DNA from 4 places in the Pseudochelatococcus sp. B33 genome. Region 1 is predicted to be linked to each of the others. Evidence: predicted binding sites of a transcription regulator. Region 1 holds the regulator's gene; each other region holds the start of a gene.
What was found. Region 1 encodes LexA, which represses DNA repair genes until DNA is damaged. Its sites were predicted from a motif close to TGTTCNNNNTGTGTTCNG; they were not measured.

Region 1 (5,370 bases):
CTGGTGCCGCCGCCGCAGCCGGCGCGCCCCGGCGGCTACGACTTCGCCCGCGACGCGTTCTTCGGCGGCATCGGCGCAGTGGGGTCCGTCAACGGCCGGGTCGAGGCGATCGCCGGCCGGCATCCGCCGACACCGCCGGGCGCCCGGCTCGCGGCGTGGATAGACAATCATCGCAATGCATTGACACGTCGCATCATCGAGGCCGGCGGCGGCCCCTTGCAGGGTAGCGGCCACGGCAAGGACGGAGAGGAGCGGGCGCGGGGGCAGGAGGCGGCCTTCGTGGCGGCGCTCGTCACCGGCAAGCGCGGCATGCTGACCGACGAAACCAACGAATCCCTGCGCGCGGCGGGCATCTACCACGTGGTGTCGATCGGCGGCTTCCACATGACGCTGGTTGCGGGGACGATCTTCTTTCTCGCGCGCGCCCTGCTGGCGCTGTCTCCCGGCATGGCGTTGCGCCGGCCGGTGCGCAAGGCGGCGGCGGTGGCGGGCATCGCCGGGGCCGGCGTCTATTGCGTGTTCTCGGGTGCGGGCATCGACACGTTGCGGGCGCTCGTCGTGACGCTGATCGTCATGGGCGCGATCCTGGCGGACCGGCCGGCGCTCTCCATGCGCAATCTCGCGCTCGCCGCCTTCGTCTGCCTCACGTTCCAGCCCGAAACCCTGCTCGGGCCGAGCTTCCAGATGTCGTTCGCGGGCGTCGCCGCGCTGATCGCGCTGTTCGAGCGGTGGAGCGACGGCGCGCGGGCGCACGGCATGATGCCGCTCAGGGAAGGCGGCGGCCTGCATCTGCCGGACGCCGGGCTGCGCGGCGGGCGGCTCTACCGGCTCGTCGTCGTCAGCACGGCCACGACCGTGGTCGCGATGCTGGCCACCGGCCCGTTCAGCACCTATCATTTCCAGACCTTCAATCCGTGGGGGCTCGTCGGCAACGCCTTCGGCCTGCCGCTGGTGGAACTGCTCGTCATGCCGCTCGCCTTCATGGGCGTCATGGCCTATCCGCTCGGGCTCGACGGCCCGTTCTGGCATCTGGCCGGCCTCGCGGCCGCGCCGGTGCTTGCCGGCTCGACGATCATCGAGGGGTTCGCCGGCGCCGTGGTCGTGGTGCCCTCGTTCGGGCCGGGTGTGCTGGTCCTGCTGGTGGCAGCCCTCCTGTGGACCTGCCTCTGGACGACGCCGCTCAGATGGTTCGCCATCCTCCCGGCGGGCCTCGGCGTGGCGCTCGCCGCCATGCCCGACCGGCCGGACATGCTCATCGACCGCGAAGGCAGGGGCGCGATGGTACGGGCGGCGGACGGCCGCTATCTCGTTCTCGGCCGCCCGTCCGCCTTCACCGTCGAGCAATGGCTGCGGTCGGACGGCGATCCGCGCCGGGCGGGTGATCCATCACTGCGTGCCGGCGTTGCCTGTGACCGCATCGGCTGCGTCACCGTGCTGCCGGAGGGGCGCAGCGTCGCCTTCGCCCTCGACGAGCGGGCCGCCTACGAGGACTGTACCCGCGCCGCCGTTGTCGTGACGCGCTGGCGCGCGCCGGAAAACTGCGCCGCCCGCCACGTCATCGACAGAACCGACCTCGACCGGCACGGCGCTCTGGCGCTGATTTTCGAGGGCGACGATCTCGTCATCAGGGGCCGGCCGGACGGCGAGAACGGCAATGTCCGGGCAGGTGATGCCGGATCGTCCGACAACCGGCCCTGGCGACGTCCGGCCCATCGGTGACGTCCCCGAAGGGCCTTGCCAGCGGCCTCAGTAACGGCGGACGAGGCTGATGAGCTTGCCCTGGATGCGCACCCTGTCGGGCCCCAGAACACGCGTCTCGTAGGCCGGATTGGCGGCTTCGAGCGCGATCGAGGAACCGCGCTTGCGCAGGCGTTTCAGGGTGGCTTCCTCGTCATCGATGAGCGCGACGACGATGTCCCCGGTGTCGGCGTTGTCCTGCCGACGCAGGATGACTGTGTCGCCATCGAGAATCCCGGCCTCGATCATCGAATCGCCCCGCACTTCCAGGGCGAAATGCTCGCCGGGGGACAGCAGCTCGGGCGGCAGGGTCAGCGAATGGCTCGAATTCTGGATCGCCGTGATGGGCGTGCCGGCCGCGATACGCCCCATCACCGGAATGGTAAGCCCGCCGGAGGAGACGGGGTCGATTTCCTGCACGGGCCTGTCGACGTTGGCCCGTCCGCCGGCGGGAGCGCGGCCGAGGCCGCCCTCGACGATGCTCGGACTGAAGCGGCCGCGCGGCACCGGCGCGGTCGGCACTTCCGGCAGCCGAATCACCTCGATGGCGCGCGCCCGGTTCGGCAGCCGGCGGATGAAACCGCGCTCCTCGAGCGCGATGATCAGCCGGTGGATCCCCGACTTGGAGCGCAGGTTCAGCGCGTCCTTCATCTCATCGAACGAAGGAGGAACTCCGGACTCGCGCATCCGTTCATGAATAAACCGAAGCAGATCGTGTTGCTTGCGCGTCAGCATGGATTACGCGTCCTCCCGGGATTTCCGCCAGTTCGTAACGTCAAATGACGAGGCACGAAACGAAACGCGAACACCATACACGTTCTTAATGTGTTCCGCAAGCGTCACTGTTCACGATAAGCCTTAAAACTTTGTTGTTTGGAGCGGGGCGGCGCGCCGATTTCCGCCTGGCGGTGCGACTTTCATCGGCCGGCGCACAGGGAAAGCCGATTCTACAGCGTCGATTCTGTGGCGGGGCTGGCCGCGTTCCCGCGGACGACGGCCCGCCGCGGATCAGATGTCGAGATCTCAGATGTCCAGATCCGTGGCGAAGGCCGCGTGTTCCTGGATGAAGGAGAAGCGGGCTTCCGGCTTGTTGCCCATCAGCCGCTCGACCGCCTCGCCGATTTCGGGCCGCGCGTCGTGATCCACCACCACCCGGAGCAGGGTGCGCTTGCGCGGATCCATGGTGGTTTCCTTGAGCTGCGCCGGCAGCATCTCGCCGAGGCCCTTGAAGCGGCCAATATCCACCTTCTTGCCCTTGAAGGTCGTGCGCATCAGCTCCTGCCGGTGCGTCTCGTCGCGGGCGTAGACGGTCTTGCCGCCTTGGCTCAGGCGGAACAGCGGCGGCACGGCCAGATACAGGTGCCGCCCGTCGATGAGGCGCGGCGTCTGCTGCCAGAAGAACGTGATGAGGAGCGAGGCGATATGGGCGCCGTCCACGTCGGCGTCGGTCATGATGATGATCTTGTCGTAGCGCAGGTCCGCCTCGCGATAGGCGGAGCCCGCGCCGCAGCCCAGCGCCAGCATCAGATCCGCGATCTGCTGGTTCTGCAAAAGCTTGTCGCGTCCGGCGGAAGCGACGTTGAGGATCTTGCCGCGCAACGGCAGAATGGCCTGCGTGGCGCGGTCGCGCGCCTGCTTGGCCGATCCGCCGGCCGAATCGCCCTCGACCAGAAAGAGCTCCGACCCCTCCGCGCCCGCCCGCGTGCAGTCGGCGAGCTTGCCGGGCAGGCGCAGGCGGCGCGTCGCCGTCTTGCGGGCGACTTCCTTTTCGGCGCGCCGGCGCAGCCGTTCCTCGGCGCGCTCCACCGTCCAGTCGAGGAGCCGGGAGGCCTGCTGGGGCGCGGCGGCGAGCCAGTGGTCGAAGGCGTCTCGCACCGCGTTCTCGACGATGCGCGCGGCCTCCGTCGTCGCGAGCCGGTCCTTGGTCTGGCCCTGGAATTCCGGCTCGCGGATGAAAACCGAGAGCATTGCCGCGCACGAGGTCATGATGTCGTCGGCGGTGATCTGCGCCGCGCGCTTCGACTGGTTGACGCGCTCGGCGTGGTCGCGCAGGCCGCGCAGCAGGGCGGCGCGCAGGCCCTGTTCGTGCGTGCCGCCCTCGGGCGTCGGGATGGTGTTGCAATAGGAGGCGACGTGGCCGTCGTCCTGCGTGTACCAGGCGATCGCCCATTCCAGCGAGCCGTGGGCTCCCGTCGGGGCGCCTGTCGTGCCTGCCTTGCCGTTGGTGGCGGACTTGTCGATGCGGCCGGAGAAGATGGTGTCGACGACGAGCTCGCGCCCCTCGATCTCCTGCGCCAGATAGTCCCGCAAGCCGCCGGGGAAGCGGAAGGTCGCCTCGGCCGGCACCTTGCCGCCGGCGGGCAGCAGTTCCGGCGCGCAGCGCCAGCGGATCTCGACGCCGCCGAACAGGAACGCCTTCGAGCGCGCCATGCGGAAGAGGCGCGCCGGATCGAACCGCGTGCCGGGGCCGAAGATTTCGGCGTCCGGCTTGAAACGCACGCGCGTGCCGCGCCGGTTGCTGACGCGCCCCAGCGTCGCGAGGGGCCCGAGCGGCAACCCGCGCGAAAACTCCTGCCGGTAGAGGATCTGCCCGCGCGCGACCTCGACCTCGAGCTTTTCCGAGAGCGCGTTCACCACCGACACGCCGACCCCGTGCAGGCCGCCCGATGTCTCGTAGACCTTGGAATCGAACTTGCCGCCGGCGTGCAGCGTGGTGAGAATCACCTCGAGCGCCGACTTGTCGGGGAACTTCGGATGCGGATCGACGGGAATGCCGCGCCCGTTGTCGGTGACGGCGAGGAACCCGTCGGCCGACAGCTCCACCTCGATGAAGCCGGCGTATCCCGCCACGGCCTCGTCCATGGCGTTGTCGATGACCTCGGCGAAGAGGTGATGCAGCGCCTTCTCGTCCGTGCCGCCGATATACATGCCGGGACGCCGGCGCACGGGCTCGAGCCCCTCCAGCACCTCGATGGACGAGGCGTCATAGCCTGCCTCGGGCTGGCCGGGGTTCCCGGCAGCCTGCGCCTGTTCCCGCTTGACGGCGGCCACGTTCCTGGCCGCGGCAGCCGCACGGCCGGAGGCGGCTCTGGCGGCCGAACCGGCGCCTGAAGAGCTGACGCCCGTCCTGGTGGCCGGCTCGGCGCCGCCCCCGCCTGCCGGGGTGCCGAAAAGGTCGTTGCCATCCGTCATCATGCCCGCCCGTATTCCAATCCGCCGATGAAGATTCCAGCCATGCCAGGGACAACCCGACATGGGACGATCCGAATGGAACGCCCCGGACAGGACATGCACGGCGACACCGCATGCGTCCGAGGCGAACGGACAGGAAACATGCAGTTGTACCGCGAACTGTCAAGGGGCCGGGGAACCATGACCTGTGACGACGACCCAGTATGGAAAACGCATCAAGAATGCCACGGCGGCATCGCCGGCCACAATCTTGGAGGATGAAAATCCGCAATTAACCCGTGCATAAGCCGCGTTTCCGGCGGCGCTGGCGTCGATGCGGCATCGTGCTATCGTGGCGCGCTTCCGCTCCACCCGCGGCATCCGCGTCATCCTTTCTCCAGCGCAGGGAACATTGCGTGTCCGACGACTATCAAGCCCACCCGCGGCCCGGTGGCCGTCCGC
Region 2 (5,370 bases), on a different contig from region 1:
CTCGGTCTCGATGGTCTCGATGTCGTTGAGGGGGTCGATCCGCCCCTCCACGTGGGTGACGTCGCCGTCCTCGAAGCAGCGCACGACATGGGCGATGGCATCGACCTCGCGGATGTTGGCCAGGAACTGGTTGCCGAGCCCCTCGCCGCGCGAGGCGCCGCGCACCAGGCCCGCGATGTCGACGAAGGTGAGGCGCGTCGGGATGATCTGGGCCGAACCGGCAATTTCCGCCAGCACGTCGAGACGCGGATCGGGCACGGCGACGTCACCGACGTTGGGCTCGATGGTGCAGAACGGATAGTTCGCCGCCTGCGCCGCCGCCGTCTGCGTCAGCGCGTTGAAGAGAGTGGACTTGCCGACGTTCGGCAGCCCGACGATGCCGCATTTGAAACCCATGATCCCTCGCAAGCAGCGCCCACGGCCGCCGCCTTCCTGATTGGAACGCCCCCGCAGGAGCGGATGGAGCGCCTTCCGATCGAATGGAATCATTCGATCGATCAGAACTCGCTCAAAATCAAAAACTTGCAGAGCATGGTCCGATTGCGTCAAATCGGATCAGCTCCGGAGCCGCGCGATGCTTGCCCGACGGTGCGGGCGCCGTCAACCGGGCCCGATCAGCCCGAGCGTTGACCGGCCGCGCCGGGCGCGGAACCCGCCGCCTTCGCGTCCGTCCAGCCCCGCCCTTCCATGGCGAGGTGCACCTTGTTCTGGAACGATGCGTCCTCGCCGCGTGCCAGCAGCGGCGCGTTGTCGGCGATGGCGCGGACGAGATCGTCCACCCATTCCGTCTCGGCCTTCGAAAAATCGCCCAGCACATAGCCATGGACGCGCGCCTTGTCGCCGGGATGGCCGATGCCAAGCCGCACGCGGCGGTAGTCGTTGCCGAGCTGTGCGGTGATGGAGCGCAGACCGTTGTGGCCGGCGTTGCCCCCGCCGGTCTTGATGCGCAGCTTGGCCGGCGCGAGATCGAGCTCGTCGTGGAACACCGCGATGTCGCCGAGCGGGATCTTGTAGAACTGCGCCGCCTCGGCCACGGAGCGGCCGGATTCGTTCATATAGGTCTGGGGCAGCAGCAGCAGCACGCGCTCGGCGCCGAGAACCGCCTCCGCCGCGAGCCCCTGGAAACGCCTGCGCCACGGCGCGGCATTATGGGCGCGGGCAATCGCCTCCACCGCCATGAAGCCGATGTTATGGCGGTTGCGCGCATAGCGATCGCCCGGATTTCCAAGTCCCACAAAAAGCTTCATGGTCCCACAAAAAGCTTCATGGCCTCACAAAGAGCTCCATGGCCTTCGCCGCATCAGGAGCCGGGAAGGAACGCGGGGCCCCTTCCCGGGCAATGATCAAGCCTCGGCGGGCTCCGCCTCGGTCTCTTCCGAAACCGTCGGCGGCACGAGCGTGACGACGGGCTCCGTCCGGTCAACCGTCGGCGCGAGCTCGACGCCCGCCGGCAGGGTGACGGCATCGACGTGGATCGAATCGCCGATCTCGAGCTTGCTCGCGTTGACCTCGATCGCGTCCGGAATCGCGTCCGGCTCGACCAGGACCGCGACCTTGTGGTGGATGATGCTGAGCGTGCCGCCATTCTTGACGCCGGGCGCCACATCCTCGCCGATGACGTGCAGCGGCACCTCGACCTCGATTCTCGCGCCCTTCGCGACGCGCAGGAAGTCGACGTGCAGCGGGAAGTCCTTCACCTTGTCGAGCTGGTAGTCGCGCGGAATGACGCGCGTCTTCCTGCCGTCGACGTCGATCTCGAACAGCGTGCTCAGGAAGCCGCCGGCGTAGATCAGGCGCTTGGTCTCGTTGAAATCGATGGAAATGGGTTGCGCGGGCGCGCCGAGACCGTAGATGACGGCCGGCACACGGCCCTGACGGCGCACTGCGCGGGCGGCCCCCTTGCCAACTCCCTCGCGCGCCGTGGCTTTAAGCTCTTTCGCAGCGGACATATCTTAACCTCAAAACGTCGAACGCGCCCTGGCGCGGACAATCTCCACGGCGGGCGCAGCAATGTTGCGAACACCGAAATGCAAATAGCCGCGCATGACGCACGGCCGCAGCGTTCCGGTCCATGATGGCGCCCGTGCCTCCAAGGGTGTCACGCGGGCGCTGATGCCTTATAGAGCTTTTACGCCGAAATACAACCCGGATGTCGGCCTAATCTTCGGCGGGCAGCGGCAGCCTGCGCATCATGAAGCGCGCCTCGCCGTCGTAGCTGCGCAGGGCGGCGTTGATGCTCCTGCTCTCGACGATGTCGAAACCCTGCCGGCGCCAGAACGGCACCGAGGCGTTCACCGCGACGAGCGACAGGTCGGCAAGGCCGATGGCCTCGGTGTGGTCTACCAGATCGGCGACGGCCCGCGCCCCGGCACCGCTGCCGCGCGCCAGCGGCAGCAGGGCGAGATCGTGGATGTAGAACGTCGCCGGGAAAGTCGGCATCGCCACCAGCAGGCTGTCGAGCTTGGGCGGCATCATCGGATGCCAGGGATGGCTGATGACATAACCCGCCATCGCGTCGCCGGCCTCGAGCACGCGGCAGCCCGGCGCATAGAGACGCAGCCGCTCGGCAAACACCTCGATGCGCTCGGGATAGCCGGGGTGCACCTGCTTGCCGAGGGCGTGCACCGCTTCCAGATCGTCCGGCACCATGGCGCGCCAGGCGAATTGCCCACGCACCGACGAGGACGCCCGGGACTTGCGTCCGATCACGCCCGCACCCGATACGCTTTCAGAAATCGTCATGTCTCCACTCTTGCCTCATCGTGTATGCCGCTCTCGGCCCTTCCGCCCTCGCCGCCGCGGCCGGCGACCTTCGCCGCCTTGGCGAACTTGCGGGTGACCCTGTCGCGCTTCAGCTTGGACAGGTGGTCGATGAACAGCACGCCGTTCAGGTGATCGATCTCGTGCTGCAGGCAGGTCGCCAGCAGGCCGTCGGCCTCGATCTCCTGCGTCTTCCCGTCGAGATCGGTATAACGTACACGGATTCGCGCCGGACGCTCCACCTCTTCGTAATATTCCGGGATGGACAGGCAGCCCTCCTGATGCACGCGGAACTCGTCCTCCGAGGCCCACAGGATCTCGGGGTTGATGACGGTGAGCGGCTGACGGCCCTCCTCGCGGCTGCCGACATCGATGACCAGAAGCCGCTTCGCCACGCCGACCTGAATCGCCGCAAGGCCGATGCCGGGGGCGTCGTACATCGTCTCGAACATGTCGGCGACGAGCTGGCGGATATCGTCCGTGATGGCCTCGACGGGCTCGGAAACGAGTTTCAGACGGGGATCGGGAATAACAAGGATGGGAAGGATCGTCATGCTGGCTCTACCTCAATACCCCGCCAGTTAATCATTCTTGCGTCCGAGGTCAATATGTTCTTTTTTTGTTCGATCGGGAAAACGAATCGGCTAGTGTGCGGGAATGAACGATCCGATCATCCTTTTCGGCCACACGGTCCCGCTGGCGCATGTTCTCGCCGGGGCCGGCGTTGCCGCGTTCTTTCTTCTCGCGGCCATTCTCCTGCAGGTGGGCGCGCTGGCGCGCAGACGCCGCGACGAGGCGCTGGAGGCGCAGGCGCAGGCGCGCGAGCTCGACGCCCGCCTCATGGAGATGCAGGCCCTGCAGGCGCAACTGACGGGGCGGATGCAGACGGTCGCCGAGATCTTCGGCACGCGCCAGAACGACCTCGCCCGCTTCGTGGCGGAGCGGGTGGAGGGCCTGCAGCAGCGGGTCGGGCAGAACCTCGACGCCTCGGCCCAGCGCACGGCCGCGCATCTGGCGAGCCTCAACGAGCGGCTGGTGCTGATCGACGCCGCGCAGAAGAACCTGACGGAGCTCACCGGACAGATCGCCGGCCTCAGGGACGTGCTCGCCAACAAGCAGGCGCGCGGCGCTTTCGGACAGGGACGGATGGAGGCCATCATCCGCGACGGGCTGCCGGCGAGCGCCTATCAGTTTCAGCCGACGCTGGCGAACGGCAAGCGGCCCGATTGCGTCGTCCACCTGCCCGGCGACGCACCGCTCGTCATCGACGCCAAGTTCCCGCTGGAGGGCATTGCCGCCTTCCGCGAGGCGCAGGACCCGGAGGCGCGCAAGCGCGCCGTGCAGCGCGTGCGCAACGACGTCGGCCTGCACATCCGCGATATCGCCGAAAAATACCTCGTTCCCGGCGAGACGCAGGACATCGCGCTGCTGTTCGTGCCCTCGGAAGCCGTCTATGCCGATCTGCATGAGTTCTTCGACGATATCGTGCAGCGGGCGCACCGGGCACGGGTGGTCATCGTCTCGCCGTCACTGCTGGCGCTCGCCATCCAGCTCGTGCAGTCGCTGGTGCGCGACGCCCGCATGCGCGAGGAGGCCCGCGTGATCCAGGTGGAAGTGCGCCGCCTGCTCGACGACGTCGGGCGGCTGCGCGAGCGGGTGGAGAAGCTCGACACGCATTTCCGGCAGGCGCAGGAGGACGTCGGCCAGATCCGCATCTCGGCGGAAAAGGTCACGCGGCGGGGAGAGGCGATCGGCGCGCTCGAATTCGACGATTGACGGCACCCGGAAGCAGCATGGACATTCAACCGCAATATTGCTAAATTGAATCCGATGCGGATGAATTTTCAGTGAAGTGATGCATGGTGCTCTTTAAGGCATGAATTGCAAGTTATTCAGAATATTATTGTGATCATTGCAGAGGATTCAATGTTCAGAGTAACCGTCCGGCGTCATTCTCCGCCACCGACACCCGATGATCAGTATCAGTCGCCCGTCCGGCTCGGGCACAAGCGCGGGCGGATACGGCGTCACCTTGCTGGCGCTGAGGCTCGAGGACTTGCGGCTCGTCATTCCCGGTGACGACGGCAGCGCCGGGCAGGAACTGAAGTCCCCTGGCCGCAGGATCGAAAGAACAGGGAGATCCGTTCCCGCATCGGTCGTCGTTCCATGGTGGCGGGCGCCGGATCAAGAAGCTAGTAGAGGGAAAACCATGCCGATTTCCAATTCGGGCGCAACCGGCGCCTCTCGCTCGGGGCGTGGGCTCACGATCGATACCGGCGCCGGCGATCATGAGCGGCAGTCCGGCTCCTCGCCGGGCGCACCGTCGTCCGTCTTTCCGGCAGTGCGGTCTTACACGACGACGCAGGCCGTCCAGCACGACGGGCAGTTGAGCCGATTCACCGTATCCCGGCATACCGGCCCTGTTCCCCGGACGCCTCCCACCCCGCTGCCGCCCGTTACGCCGCCGGCCTTCACGCGCGCGCGTTCCGAAGGGCTCCCGCATGTCACGCGCGTCGTCCTCTGGCCGGCCGATGCCGGCGAGGCGACGACCCCCACGGGCGAGGATCGGCCTCCGTCCCGGCATCGGTCGGCGGCAGTGACCGCCCCTGA
Region 3 (5,370 bases), on a different contig from region 1:
CCCTCGTCCACGGTCATGTCGAGCACGTCGGAGATCGAGCGGTTACGGTATTTCACCTCCAGCGTCTCGCGCTCGTACCGCTTGCCCTTGCAGACGTCGCAGGTGACGTAGACATCGGGCAAAAAGTGCATCTCGATCTTGATGACGCCGTCCCCCTGGCATGCCTCGCAGCGCCCGCCCTTAACGTTGAAGGAGAAACGCCCCGGCCCGTAGCCGCGCGCCTTCGCCTCCGGCAGGCCGGCGAACCACTCCCGGATGGGCGTGAACGCGCCGGTGTAGGTCGCGGGGTTCGAACGCGGCGTACGGCCGATCGGCGACTGGTCGATGTCGATGACCTTGTCGAGGTGTTCGAGGCCGTCGAGCTTGTCGAACGGGGCAGGGTGCGTCACCGACCCGTTGAGCCGGCGCGCCACCGCCTGATACAGCGTGTCGATGACGAGGGTCGACTTGCCGCCGCCCGAGACGCCGGTGACGCAGGTGAAGGTGCCGAGCGGGAAGGCCGCCGTCACATCCTTCAGATTGTTGCCGCACGCGCCCGACAGCGTCAGCATGCGGCTCTTCTGGGGCTTGCGGCGTTTTTCGGGCAGGGGCACCGACAGCTCGCCCGTGAGGTATTTCGCCGTGAGCGAGGCCGGGTTCTTCAGCAGTTCCGCCGGCGTTCCCTGGGCGACGATGGTGCCGCCGTGCACGCCCGCGCCCGGCCCCACATCGACCACGTAGTCGGCCTGCAGGATGGCGTCCTCGTCATGCTCGACGACGATGACGGTATTGCCGAGATCGCGCAGGCGCTTCAATGTTTGCAGCAGCCGCTCGTTGTCGCGCTGGTGCAGGCCGATGGAGGGCTCGTCGAGGACGTAGAGCACGCCGGTGAGGCCCGATCCGATCTGCGACGCCAGCCGGATGCGCTGGCTCTCCCCGCCCGACAGCGTGCCCGACGCGCGCGCCAGCGTCAGGTATTCGAGCCCGACATCGAGCAGGAAGGTCAGCCGCTCGCGGATTTCCTTGAGAATGCGCACGGCGATGGCGTTCTGCTGCTCCGTCAGCTTTTCCGGCACGGCCTCGAACCACCGGCGCGCCTCGGCGACTGACAGCACGCCGATCTCGCCGATGTGCCGCCCGTCGATCTTCACGGCGAGCGCCTCGGGCTTGAGGCGGAAGCCACCGCACGCCGCGCAGGGCGTCTCCGACATGAAGCGGCCGATGTCCTCGCGCGCCCACTCGCTGTCGGTTTCCTTGAAGCGCCGTTCGAGGTTCGGAATGACGCCCTCGAAAGGCTTGTTGACCTCATAGCTGCGGCTGCCGTCGCTGTAGAGAATGCGCACCTTCTCCTGGCCCGTGCCGTAAAGGATGGCGTTACGCAGCTTTTCCGACAGGTCGGTCCACGGCGTCGATGTGTCCTCGCCGAAATGGGCGGAGAGCGCGTCGAGCGTCTGGGCGTAGTAGGGCGAGGTGGATTTCGCCCACGGCGCCACCGCGCCCGCGCGCAGGCCGCGGGTGGTGTCGGGCACGACGAGATCGGCCGAGACGTGCATTTCCCGCCCCAACCCGTCGCAGACGGGGCAGGCGCCGTAAGGGTTGTTGAACGAGAACAGTCGCGGCTCGATCTCGGGGATCGTGAAGCCCGACACCGGGCAGGCGAACTTGGACGACAGGATGACGCGCCGCGCCGCGCCCTTGTCGTCCTTCTCGTCGGCGAATTCGATGACGGCGATACCGTCGGCGAGATCGAGCGCCGTCTCGAGCGATTCGGACAGCCGCGAGGCGATATCGGCACGCACCACGAGCCGGTCGACCACGACATCGATATCGTGCTTGAACTTCTTGTCGAGCGCCGGCGCGTCGGCGATCTCGTAGAACTCGCCGTCGATCTTGACGCGCTGGAAGCCCGCCTTGAGGTATTCGGCCAGTTCCTTGCGGTACTCGCCCTTGCGGCCGCGCACCACCGGCGCGAGCAGGTAGAGGCGCGTCTTCTCGGGCAGCGCCAGCACGCGGTCGACCATCTGGCTCACCGTCTGGCTCTCGATGGGCAGGCCCGTGGCGGGCGAATAGGGCACGCCGACCCGCGCCCACAGCAGGCGCATGTAGTCGTAGATCTCGGTAACGGTGCCGACCGTCGAGCGCGGGTTGCGCGAGGTCGTCTTCTGCTCGATGGAGATGGCGGGCGAGAGCCCGTCGATCTGGTCGACGTCGGGCTTCTGCATCATCTCCAGAAACTGACGCGCGTAGGCCGACAGCGATTCGACGTAGCGGCGCTGGCCCTCGGCGTAGATCGTGTCGAAAGCCAGCGACGACTTGCCCGACCCCGACAGCCCGGTGAACACGACGAGGCTGTCGCGCGGGATCGTCAGATCGACGTTCTTCAGATTGTGCTCGCGCGCACCGCGTATGCTGATGACATGACGCGAGACCGCTTGCCGGGAAGCGCCGGGCACGGGAGTCGATCCTTCGAAAAGGTCGTCAAGAGAGGCCATCGTTCAAGCTCGTCAATTGATCGAATGGAATAATCCGGCTGCAATGATCCGTCGGCAAGGGCGATTGGCGATGGTCTATCCACCGGCATGCGCATAGATGAGAGATTGACCATCGCTCGGTCTTGCCAGCAGTGTTGCATTGCGCTAAGAACATTTCAAGAACAATCTTCACCGCCATTCGCCGGCCGGGCGGTCATTTCCGGGGCATAAGGGCTCGTCGCGTTCAAGTTGGCGGTGGCTGGCGTTCAGGTTTCCGGTATTGTCCGGCGTAAGGGACGATACATGCATCAGGAGGGTATCCGTATGGCGGGCAGTGTGAACAAGGTCATTCTCGTGGGCAATCTGGGCCGCGATCCGGAAATCAGACGCCTGAACTCCGGCGAGCCCGTGGCCTCGCTGAGGATCGCGACTTCCGAAAGCTGGCGCGACAAGGCCTCGGGCGAGCGCCGCGAACGCACGGAATGGCACAACGTCGTGATTTTCAACGAGAACCTGGTCCGTATCGCCGAACAGTACCTGCGCAAGGGGTCGAAGGTCTATGTGGAGGGCCAGTTGCAGACCCGCAAGTACCAGGACAAGGACGGGCAGGAGCGCTACACGACGGAGGTGGTGCTGCAGCGATTCCGTGGCGAATTGACCATCCTCGACAGCCGCGGCGGAGAGGATGGCGGCTCGGGCGGCGGTTACGGCAGCGGCAGCTTCGGCGGCGCGGAGCCGTCACGCCCCAGCGTCAGCGACAGGTCGTCCGGTGGACAGAGCGGCACTCCGTCGAGCTTCTCCAACGATCTCGACGACGATATCCCGTTCTGATCGCAGATCGCGCCCGGATCGGCCGCGACGCGGGCGCCCCAAGGCGGCGCCTTGGGAACGCCCCAGCGATTCGGCTAAGCAGGATTATGGAACCCGATCGAGGTCTATCATGACGCCATCACGCGATATCGGCCGGCTGCTCGACATCATGGCGGCGCTGCGCACGCCGGACACCGGCTGTCCGTGGGATATCGAGCAGGATTTTTCCTCGATCGCGCCCTACACGATCGAGGAAGCCTATGAGGTGGCCGACGCCATCGAGCGCGGCGATCTCGACGACCTGCAGGATGAATTGGGCGATCTCCTGCTGCAGGTCGTGTTCCATTCCCGCATGGCCGAGGAGCAAGGCGCCTTCGCGTTCGGCGACGTGGTCCAGGCCATCACGGAAAAGCTCATCCGCCGCCATCCGCACGTGTTCGGCGACGCGCGCGACCTGTCGCCGGACGAGGTCAAGGCCGTGTGGGCCAGTATCAAGGCCGAGGAACGGCGGCTGAAGGCTGCGCGGCGGCCGTTGCCCAGCCTTGCGTCCGCACCGGAAAGCGTGCTCGACGGCGTACCGCGCAACATGCCGGCGCTGGCCCGGGCGGAGAAATTGCAGAGCAAGGCCGCGCGTGTCGGCTTCGACTGGGCGGACACGACGGACGTCATCGCCAAGATCCGCGAGGAGCTGGACGAGGTCGAGCAAGCGTTGGCGGCCGGTGAGAAAGCAGCCGTGCGCGAGGAGATCGGCGATCTCATCTTCGCCGTCGCCAACCTCGCCCGGCATCTGGGCGTCGACCCCGAAACCGCGACGCACGCCACCAATGCCAAATTCACGCAACGTTTCAAATATATCGAACAGAACATTGAAAAGACGGGAAAAGCGCTTGCCGACTCCACGCTCGACGAGATGGAGGCGCTGTGGCAGGAGGCCAAGCGCCAGTCTGTAGAGGCGGCGAGCGCTAGCGGATGAGCCGCGCGCCGGGGCAGCGGTTGATGAGGCGCGGTTCCTTCTCCGGCGCCACGCGCACCACCACGGCGAGGCGTCCGTCCGCGTCGGCGCGCCGTTCCAGCACCTCGGTTTCCTCGTGCAGCCAGCCGAGCAAGGCGCCCTCGGAGGGCTCCAGATTGACGAGATAGATGCGCCTGCCCTCGGCGATGCGGCTTTCGATGGCGGCAAGCAGCCGATCGACCCCCTCGCCCGTCGCCGCCGATATCAGCACCGGCCGCCTGTCGCCGGCGCGCGAGGCGGCGACAGTGAGCAGGCGCTCGTGGGCGGCCTCATCAAGCAGGTCGGCCTTGTTCCAGACCTCGATGATATGCGGCGAATCGGGATTGATGCCGAGTTCGCGCAGGATCTCGTTGACGTCCGAGGCCTGCGCCTGCGTGTCGATATGCGAGACGTCGCGCACGTGCAGCAGCACGTCGGCCTCGATCACGTCCTCAAGCGTGGCGCGGAAGGCGGCAACGAGCGTCGTCGGCAGGTCGGAGATGAAGCCGACGGTGTCGGAGAGGATGGCCTTGCCGCCATGGGGCAGCTTCACGGCGCGCGCGGTCGGGTCGAGGGTGGCGAACAGCATGTCCTCGGCCACCACCTCGGCCGCCGACAGGCGGTTGAACAGCGTCGACTTGCCCGCGTTCGTGTAGCCTACCAGCGCCACCACCGGGTAAGGCACGCGCCGGCGGCTCTCCCGGTGCAGCGAGCGGGTGCGCTTGACGCCCTCCAGCTCGCGCTCGATGCGCGTCATGCGCTCCTGAATCACGCGCCGGTCGGCCTCGATCTGCGTTTCGCCGGGACCGCCGAGAAAGCCGAAGCCGCCGCGCTGGCGCTCAAGGTGCGTCCACGAGCGCACCAGCCGGCTCTTCTGATACGCGAGATGCGCGAGCTCCACCTGCAACGTGCCCTCGCGGGTGTGGGCGCGGTTGCCGAAAATCTCCAGAATGAGGCCGGTGCGGTCGATGACCTTCACCTTCCAGGCCCGCTCCAGATTGCGCTGCTGCACCGGCGACAGCGCGCAGTCCATCACCACGAGGCCAATATCCTCCTGCCCGACCGCCTCGGCGATCTCCTCGACGCGGCCCTTGCCGATGAACGTCGCCGGACGCACGG
Region 4 (5,370 bases), on a different contig from region 1:
CCCTTCCGCCGCCCGGCCTGGACTGCCAGTACCACGCCGCCCCGTTCTTGCCGTGGCTGATTTCCCTGACCGTGTTGTCATCGGCCATGGCTTCGCCGCCGCATGCGGCCGCCCCGACGATCAGGGCGATCATGCTGACACGACTCAGAATAGTGCTGTCTTTCCGGCGACGAACAACGAACGCTTCAGATCCCGTAATCACCCCGCACCCTCCCAAAGCACCACTGCCGCCTCGGACCTGGACAGAAAGCCCGACGATCCAGCGGACACGACTTACCACTCCCCGGAAGTATATCCCTAAGGTTGTATGTTGCGGATGCATATCACAAAAAATCGAGATTCTGAACCTATAAAGCGAAATTATAATTCGCATTTGAAAGGGATAATAATATAAATATATTGCAATAAATTCAATATATATTTATATGTACAAAATATAAAACTTCATAAAAACATGATATGATTATTTGTAAATAAAATTTTGTTCTAAATTGCTATGTATATTGAATATATTTTTTCTAAGTTTCGTGTATCTCAATATTATCTATCTTTTAGTCTGTCGATAAGTGCCGAACGATGCAGCGAGCATATGAGAGTTTCCAGGAAACCTCGGGATTGATAATAGTCGAGGGATTTTGAGCTTGCGGAACTCGGCGCGGCAGCCATGTCAACGCTCCCCGTTGTCGATGGGGAGCGCGAGCGAGGCCCGTTGAGACCGGGTATTGCTCAGTCGAGGCCGAGCGCTTCGCGGGCTCTGGCCGTGACGTCGCCGGGCGCGCCATCCGTCGACAGCCGCCGCCACCGGATGTCGCCTAGGGCGTAGCGCGCCTGCCCTCTCACCACGCCGGCGTCCGCATCCGACGCATCGCCGACCCGCTCCGTCACGCGCGCCTCGAGGACGCCGAGGGGGGCTTCCAGCCAGAGGCCGGCAAAATCCGCGCCCGTCTCGCGGGCGATCGCCTCGAGTGTGTCGCGCTCGGCTTCCCTGGCGTGCACCGCGTCGACGATGACGCTCTGCCGGGCGCGCAGCGCTTCCCGTGCCAGCTGGCGCAGCTTCGCGTAGACGGCCTCCGTCACGTCCGGACCGTAGGCTTCCGGCGGCAGCCGGACGGTTTCGCCGACGCCTGAAAGGTTCTTGCGCACGATATCGCTGCGCAGATGCACGGCTCCCGCGCTGCCGGGCACGTGGGGTGCGAGATGGCGCGCCAGCGTGCTCTTGCCCGTGCCCGACAGTCCGCCGACGGCGATCAGCCGCGGCGGCGGCGGCGCGATGAAGCGTTCGGCGAGTTCGACATACCCGCGCGCTTCCTCCATCGCCTGCGCCAGCTGCTCGCCCTCGAAGTACTGCAGGCCGGCGACGTCGACCATGGCGCGCACGCCCGCGCGCACGCTCAGCAGCAGCGGCAGGGCCGCGAGGCCGGCGATATCGGCGTCGCAATCCCGCGCCCACAGGTAACGGTTGAGGACGCCGTTGGCGATGGCCTGCAGATCCCGCGCCCACAAATCCATCAGCAGGAACGCCAGATCGTACAGCAGATCGATGCTGGCGATGCTCTCGTCGAACTCGATGGCGTCGAACAGCACGGGCGCGCCGTCGATCAGCACGATGTTGCGCAGGTGCATGTCGCCGTGGCAGCGGCGCACGAAGCCGGCGCGAGCGCGGCCGGTCAGCAGCGCGCGCAGCCGCTCGTGCGCCGCGAGGCTCGCCGCCTTCAGCGCCAGCACCCGGTCGACGGAAACGATCTCCGGCCGTTGCGCGATGCCTTCCGCGTTGCGCCTCACATAGCCGGCAAGCGCGGCCACCGACGCCTGCGGATCGGCGACGGGCGGCGCGACGGCGTGGGCACGCACCGCCATTTCCGCCAGCCGGGCGGTCATATCCTCGGGCAGCGCCCCGCGTTCCGCGAGACGGTCGAGCGTCGCCTCCTCGTCGAAGCGCTTCATGTGCACGGCCCATTCCAGGACCCTGCCGGGCGCGACGTCGCCCTCGCCCTGCCCGTCCGTCCCGAGCGCGAGCCCCTGGGCGCCGTGGATGATCGGCACGACGCCGAGGTAGAGATCGGGCGCGTTGACCCGGTTGACGGCGATTTCCGCCTCGCAGACCTTGTGCCGCTTTTCCAGCGTCGACAGGTCCATGAACGGATAACGCACGGCCCGCTTGACCTTGTAGACGTCCCGCCCGGCCAGAAACACCACCGCGCCGTGCGTGTCGATGCGCTTGACGGAGACGTCGTGTCCGTAAGTGTCGGGACGCGCGAGAAAGGCGAATACCGCTTCCTGTCCGCCGGCGGCAGAGCCGGCCCCTTGCCCGTTCATCGCGTCCACTCCTGCCGGATGCCCCGATATCGCTCCGCCTGACGATAACATGCCAGCATGACACGCAAGTCTACCCGAACCGGACCGCGGGAGCGCTTTCCGATCAGACGGAATCGTCTGATCGATCAGAACTCGCTCAACTCAAAGAATCGCAGAGTGTTTTCCGATTTCGTGAGATCGGAGGACGCTCTAAGCGACGACGCGCTCCGGCCCGGCGCCGAGGCAGGCGTGAGAGGGCGCGCATTCTTCACGGACGTCATTTACAATGTTTCTTTTATGTTCTATATAAGATCGTTATCCGTTCCTGATTTTGCGGCAGATCATGGCAGATTATGCGTGAGACTTCCAACAATCCACCTTCTCAAAATCCGTCTTCCCAAAGTGTGCCTTCCCGGAAGACGGCGCGGACTGCGGACGCCGCCGACGCTCAGGGACCGCCCGCGCCGCCAGCGATCGATCCGCGGCGGCGGCGCGGGCGCGGGGCCGTGTCCAACCCCGCGGGACGGTTCGAGGCGACGCAAAGCGAGGCGATGGACGACGGCTGGGGGGAGCCGGACGAACTGCCGCCGATCAGGACCGAGGTGCTGCTCGACAAGGCGCGCAGCGTCATCACGCGCAACGCCTCCCCCGATATCCCCTTCGACCGCTCGCTCAATCCCTATCGTGGCTGCGAGCATGGCTGCGTCTACTGTTTCGCGCGTCCGACCCATGCCTATCTCGGGCTCTCCCCCGGGCTCGATTTCGAAACGCGGCTGTTCGCCAAGCCCGATGCCGCCGTCCTGCTCGAAAAGGAGTTGAAGCGGCCCGGATATACGCCGCGCACGCTCGCCATGGGCACCAACACCGATCCCTACCAGCCGATCGAGCGCCAATACCGGATCATGCGTTCCGTGCTGGAGGTGCTGGCGCGCCTGCAGCATCCGGTCAGCATCGTGACGAAATCGGCGCTCATTGCCCGCGACATCGACATCCTCGCGCCGATGGCGGAACGCGGGCTCGTCTGCGTCGGCATCTCGGTGACGACCCTCGATTCGCGTCTGGCGCGCACCATGGAGCCGCGCGCCGCCGCTCCCCACAAGCGGCTGGAGACGATCCGCAGGCTGAGCGAGGCCGGCGTCCCGGTCTCGCTGATGGTCGCGCCGATCATCCCCGCCATCAACGACAGCGAGATCGAGGCCATTCTGGAGGCGGGCCACGCGGCGGGCGCGCGCGAGGCCGGTTACGTGATCCTGCGCCTGCCGCTCGAGGTGCGCGATCTCGTGGTGGAATGGCTGATGGAGCACTATCCGGGCAAGGCGCGCCATGTGCTGTCGCTGCTGCGCGAGATGCGCGGCGGCAAGGATTACGACGCCCGCTGGCACGAGCGCATGACGGGCACCGGCCCCTACGCGGCGATGATCGCGCACCGCTTCACGCTGGCGCTGAAGCGCCTCGGCTACCTCAAACGCCAGCCGCGGCTGCGCACCGATCTCTTTCGGGGTGTGCCGCCGCCGGCCGAACAGTTGAGCCTGTTCTGATGACGTCATGCCATCGGCCCCGGTCTTCGGCCAATGCCGCGCGGGCTTCGCTCAGGCACCGCGCGGGCTTGGCCGATGGCCGTAAGCCGGGCTCACCGGCCATTGGCTTTGCCGCGCCCCACCAGAAACGCCTCCAGAAACGCCTCATGGGCGCGCTTGAGCTCCCCCGACAGGCCGGCCTCGATCAGCGCCCGCGTCTCCGCGACGCCATAGAGTGCGATGAAGGAGCCGAAGCGGGGTCCCCGCTCCTCGCCGAACAGGATGCGATAGAGGGTCGCGAACCACGTCTGCGACACACCGGGGCGGCCGTCCGGGCTCTTCGTCCTGCCGCTCGTGTCGGGAAAATGCGTGCGGCCGATTTCGTAGACGACGTTCTGCAGTTCCTCGGCGTCGCTCGAGCCCTCGTGGAGGCCAAGCTCGCGGGCGAGGTCGGCGAGCGCCGCCCGCTCCGCTTCCGTCGGCTCGGCATAGGTCTTGGCCGGTTTGACGAAATCGCGAAAATAGTTGATCGCGTAGCCCACCAGATGGTCGAGGCGTGGGTGCGTCTGCGGCGATGCGCCCGGCGCGTAGCGCTGGATGAAGCCCCACAGCACCGCCTTGTCCTCGGAATTCGCGACGGCTGCGAGGTTGAGCAGCATGGCGAAGCTCAACTGCGTGCCGCTGCCGTTGCCGAGCGGAGCGGCGATCGTCTCCGGCGCGGGCGGATCGCCCGCATGGATGTGCCACACGGGATTGCCGAGCCGGTGCTTCCATTCCTGCCGGCCGTAGTTGCCGAGGAAGGCGAGATAGTCGTCGACGTGGCGCGGGATGACGTCGAAGTAGAGCCGCTTCGCCTCGCGCGGCTTGTTGTACATGAACAGCGCGAGGCTTTCCGGCGTGCCGTAGGTCAGCCATTCGTCGATGCTGAGGCCGTTGCCCTTCGACTTCGAGATCTTGGTGCCGTGCTCGTCGAGGAACAGCTCGTAGTTGAAGCCCTCCGGCGGTTCCGCGCCGAGAATACGCGCGATCTGGCCCGACAGCTTGACCGAGTCGATGAGGTCCTTGCCCGCCATCTCGTAGTCGACGCCGAGCGCCACCCAGCGCATGGCCCAGTCAGGCTTCCATTGCAGCTTGACGTTGCCGCCGGTGACCGGGGTCTCGTAGCGCTCGCCCGTGTCGGGATCCCGCCAGACGATGGTCCCGGCATCCGCGCGCACCTCGTCGACGGGCACCTGCATGACGATGCCGGTCTTCGGGTGGATGGGCAGGAACGGCGAATAGCTCTGCGCCCGCTCGGCCCGCAGGCTCGGCAGCATCACCTGCATGACGGCGTCGTAGTCGCGCAGCATGCGCAGGAGGGTGGCGTCGAAGACGCCGCTCCTGTAGGCCTGCGTCGCGGAGCGGAACTCGTAGTCGAAGCCGAAGGCGTCCAGAAACGTCTGCAGGCGGGCGTTGTTGTGCGCGCCGAAGCTCTCGTGCGTGCCGAAGGGGTCGGGCACCTGCGTGAGCGGCCGGCCGAGGTGGCGCGCGACGAGTTCCTTGTTCGGGATGTTGTCGG

Region 2: a site for LexA is predicted at 3,370-3,387, ahead of rmuC (DNA recombination protein RmuC). Genes of this name have one in related genera too.
Region 3: a site for LexA is predicted at 2,618-2,635, ahead of uvrA (excinuclease ABC subunit UvrA). Genes of this name have one in related genera too.
Region 4: a site for LexA is predicted at 2,583-2,600, ahead of ACUSIJ_RS12185 (PA0069 family radical SAM protein). Genes of this name have one in related genera too.

What each region holds. Positions count from the first base shown of each region.
Region 1 covers NZ_JBSEFH010000011.1:67,916-73,285, forward strand. The annotation lists gene ACUSIJ_RS13655 (ComEC/Rec2 family competence protein) at 1-1,719, shown strand, start outside; gene lexA (transcriptional repressor LexA) at 1,747-2,472, opposite strand; gene parE (DNA topoisomerase IV subunit B) at 2,761-4,932, opposite strand; gene ACUSIJ_RS13670 (rhomboid family intramembrane serine protease) at 5,325-5,370, shown strand, end outside.
Region 2 covers NZ_JBSEFH010000009.1:91,892-97,261, reverse strand. The annotation lists gene ychF (redox-regulated ATPase YchF) at 1-396, opposite strand, end outside; gene pth (aminoacyl-tRNA hydrolase) at 615-1,247, opposite strand; gene ACUSIJ_RS11870 (50S ribosomal protein L25/general stress protein Ctc) at 1,344-1,949, opposite strand; gene ACUSIJ_RS11865 (GNAT family N-acetyltransferase) at 2,158-2,742, opposite strand; gene def (peptide deformylase) at 2,739-3,314, opposite strand; gene rmuC (DNA recombination protein RmuC) at 3,418-4,536, shown strand; gene ACUSIJ_RS11850 (hypothetical protein) at 4,733-5,370, shown strand, end outside.
Region 3 covers NZ_JBSEFH010000018.1:99,440-104,809, forward strand. The annotation lists gene uvrA (excinuclease ABC subunit UvrA) at 1-2,471, opposite strand, end outside; gene ssb (single-stranded DNA-binding protein) at 2,775-3,281, shown strand; gene mazG (nucleoside triphosphate pyrophosphohydrolase) at 3,391-4,233, shown strand; gene hflX (GTPase HflX) at 4,223-5,370, opposite strand, start outside.
Region 4 covers NZ_JBSEFH010000009.1:173,212-178,581, reverse strand. The annotation lists gene ACUSIJ_RS12195 (autotransporter outer membrane beta-barrel domain-containing protein) at 1-133, opposite strand, end outside; gene ACUSIJ_RS12190 (bifunctional aminoglycoside phosphotransferase/ATP-binding protein) at 727-2,316, opposite strand; gene ACUSIJ_RS12185 (PA0069 family radical SAM protein) at 2,649-3,833, shown strand; gene ACUSIJ_RS12180 (lysine--tRNA ligase) at 3,926-5,370, opposite strand, start outside.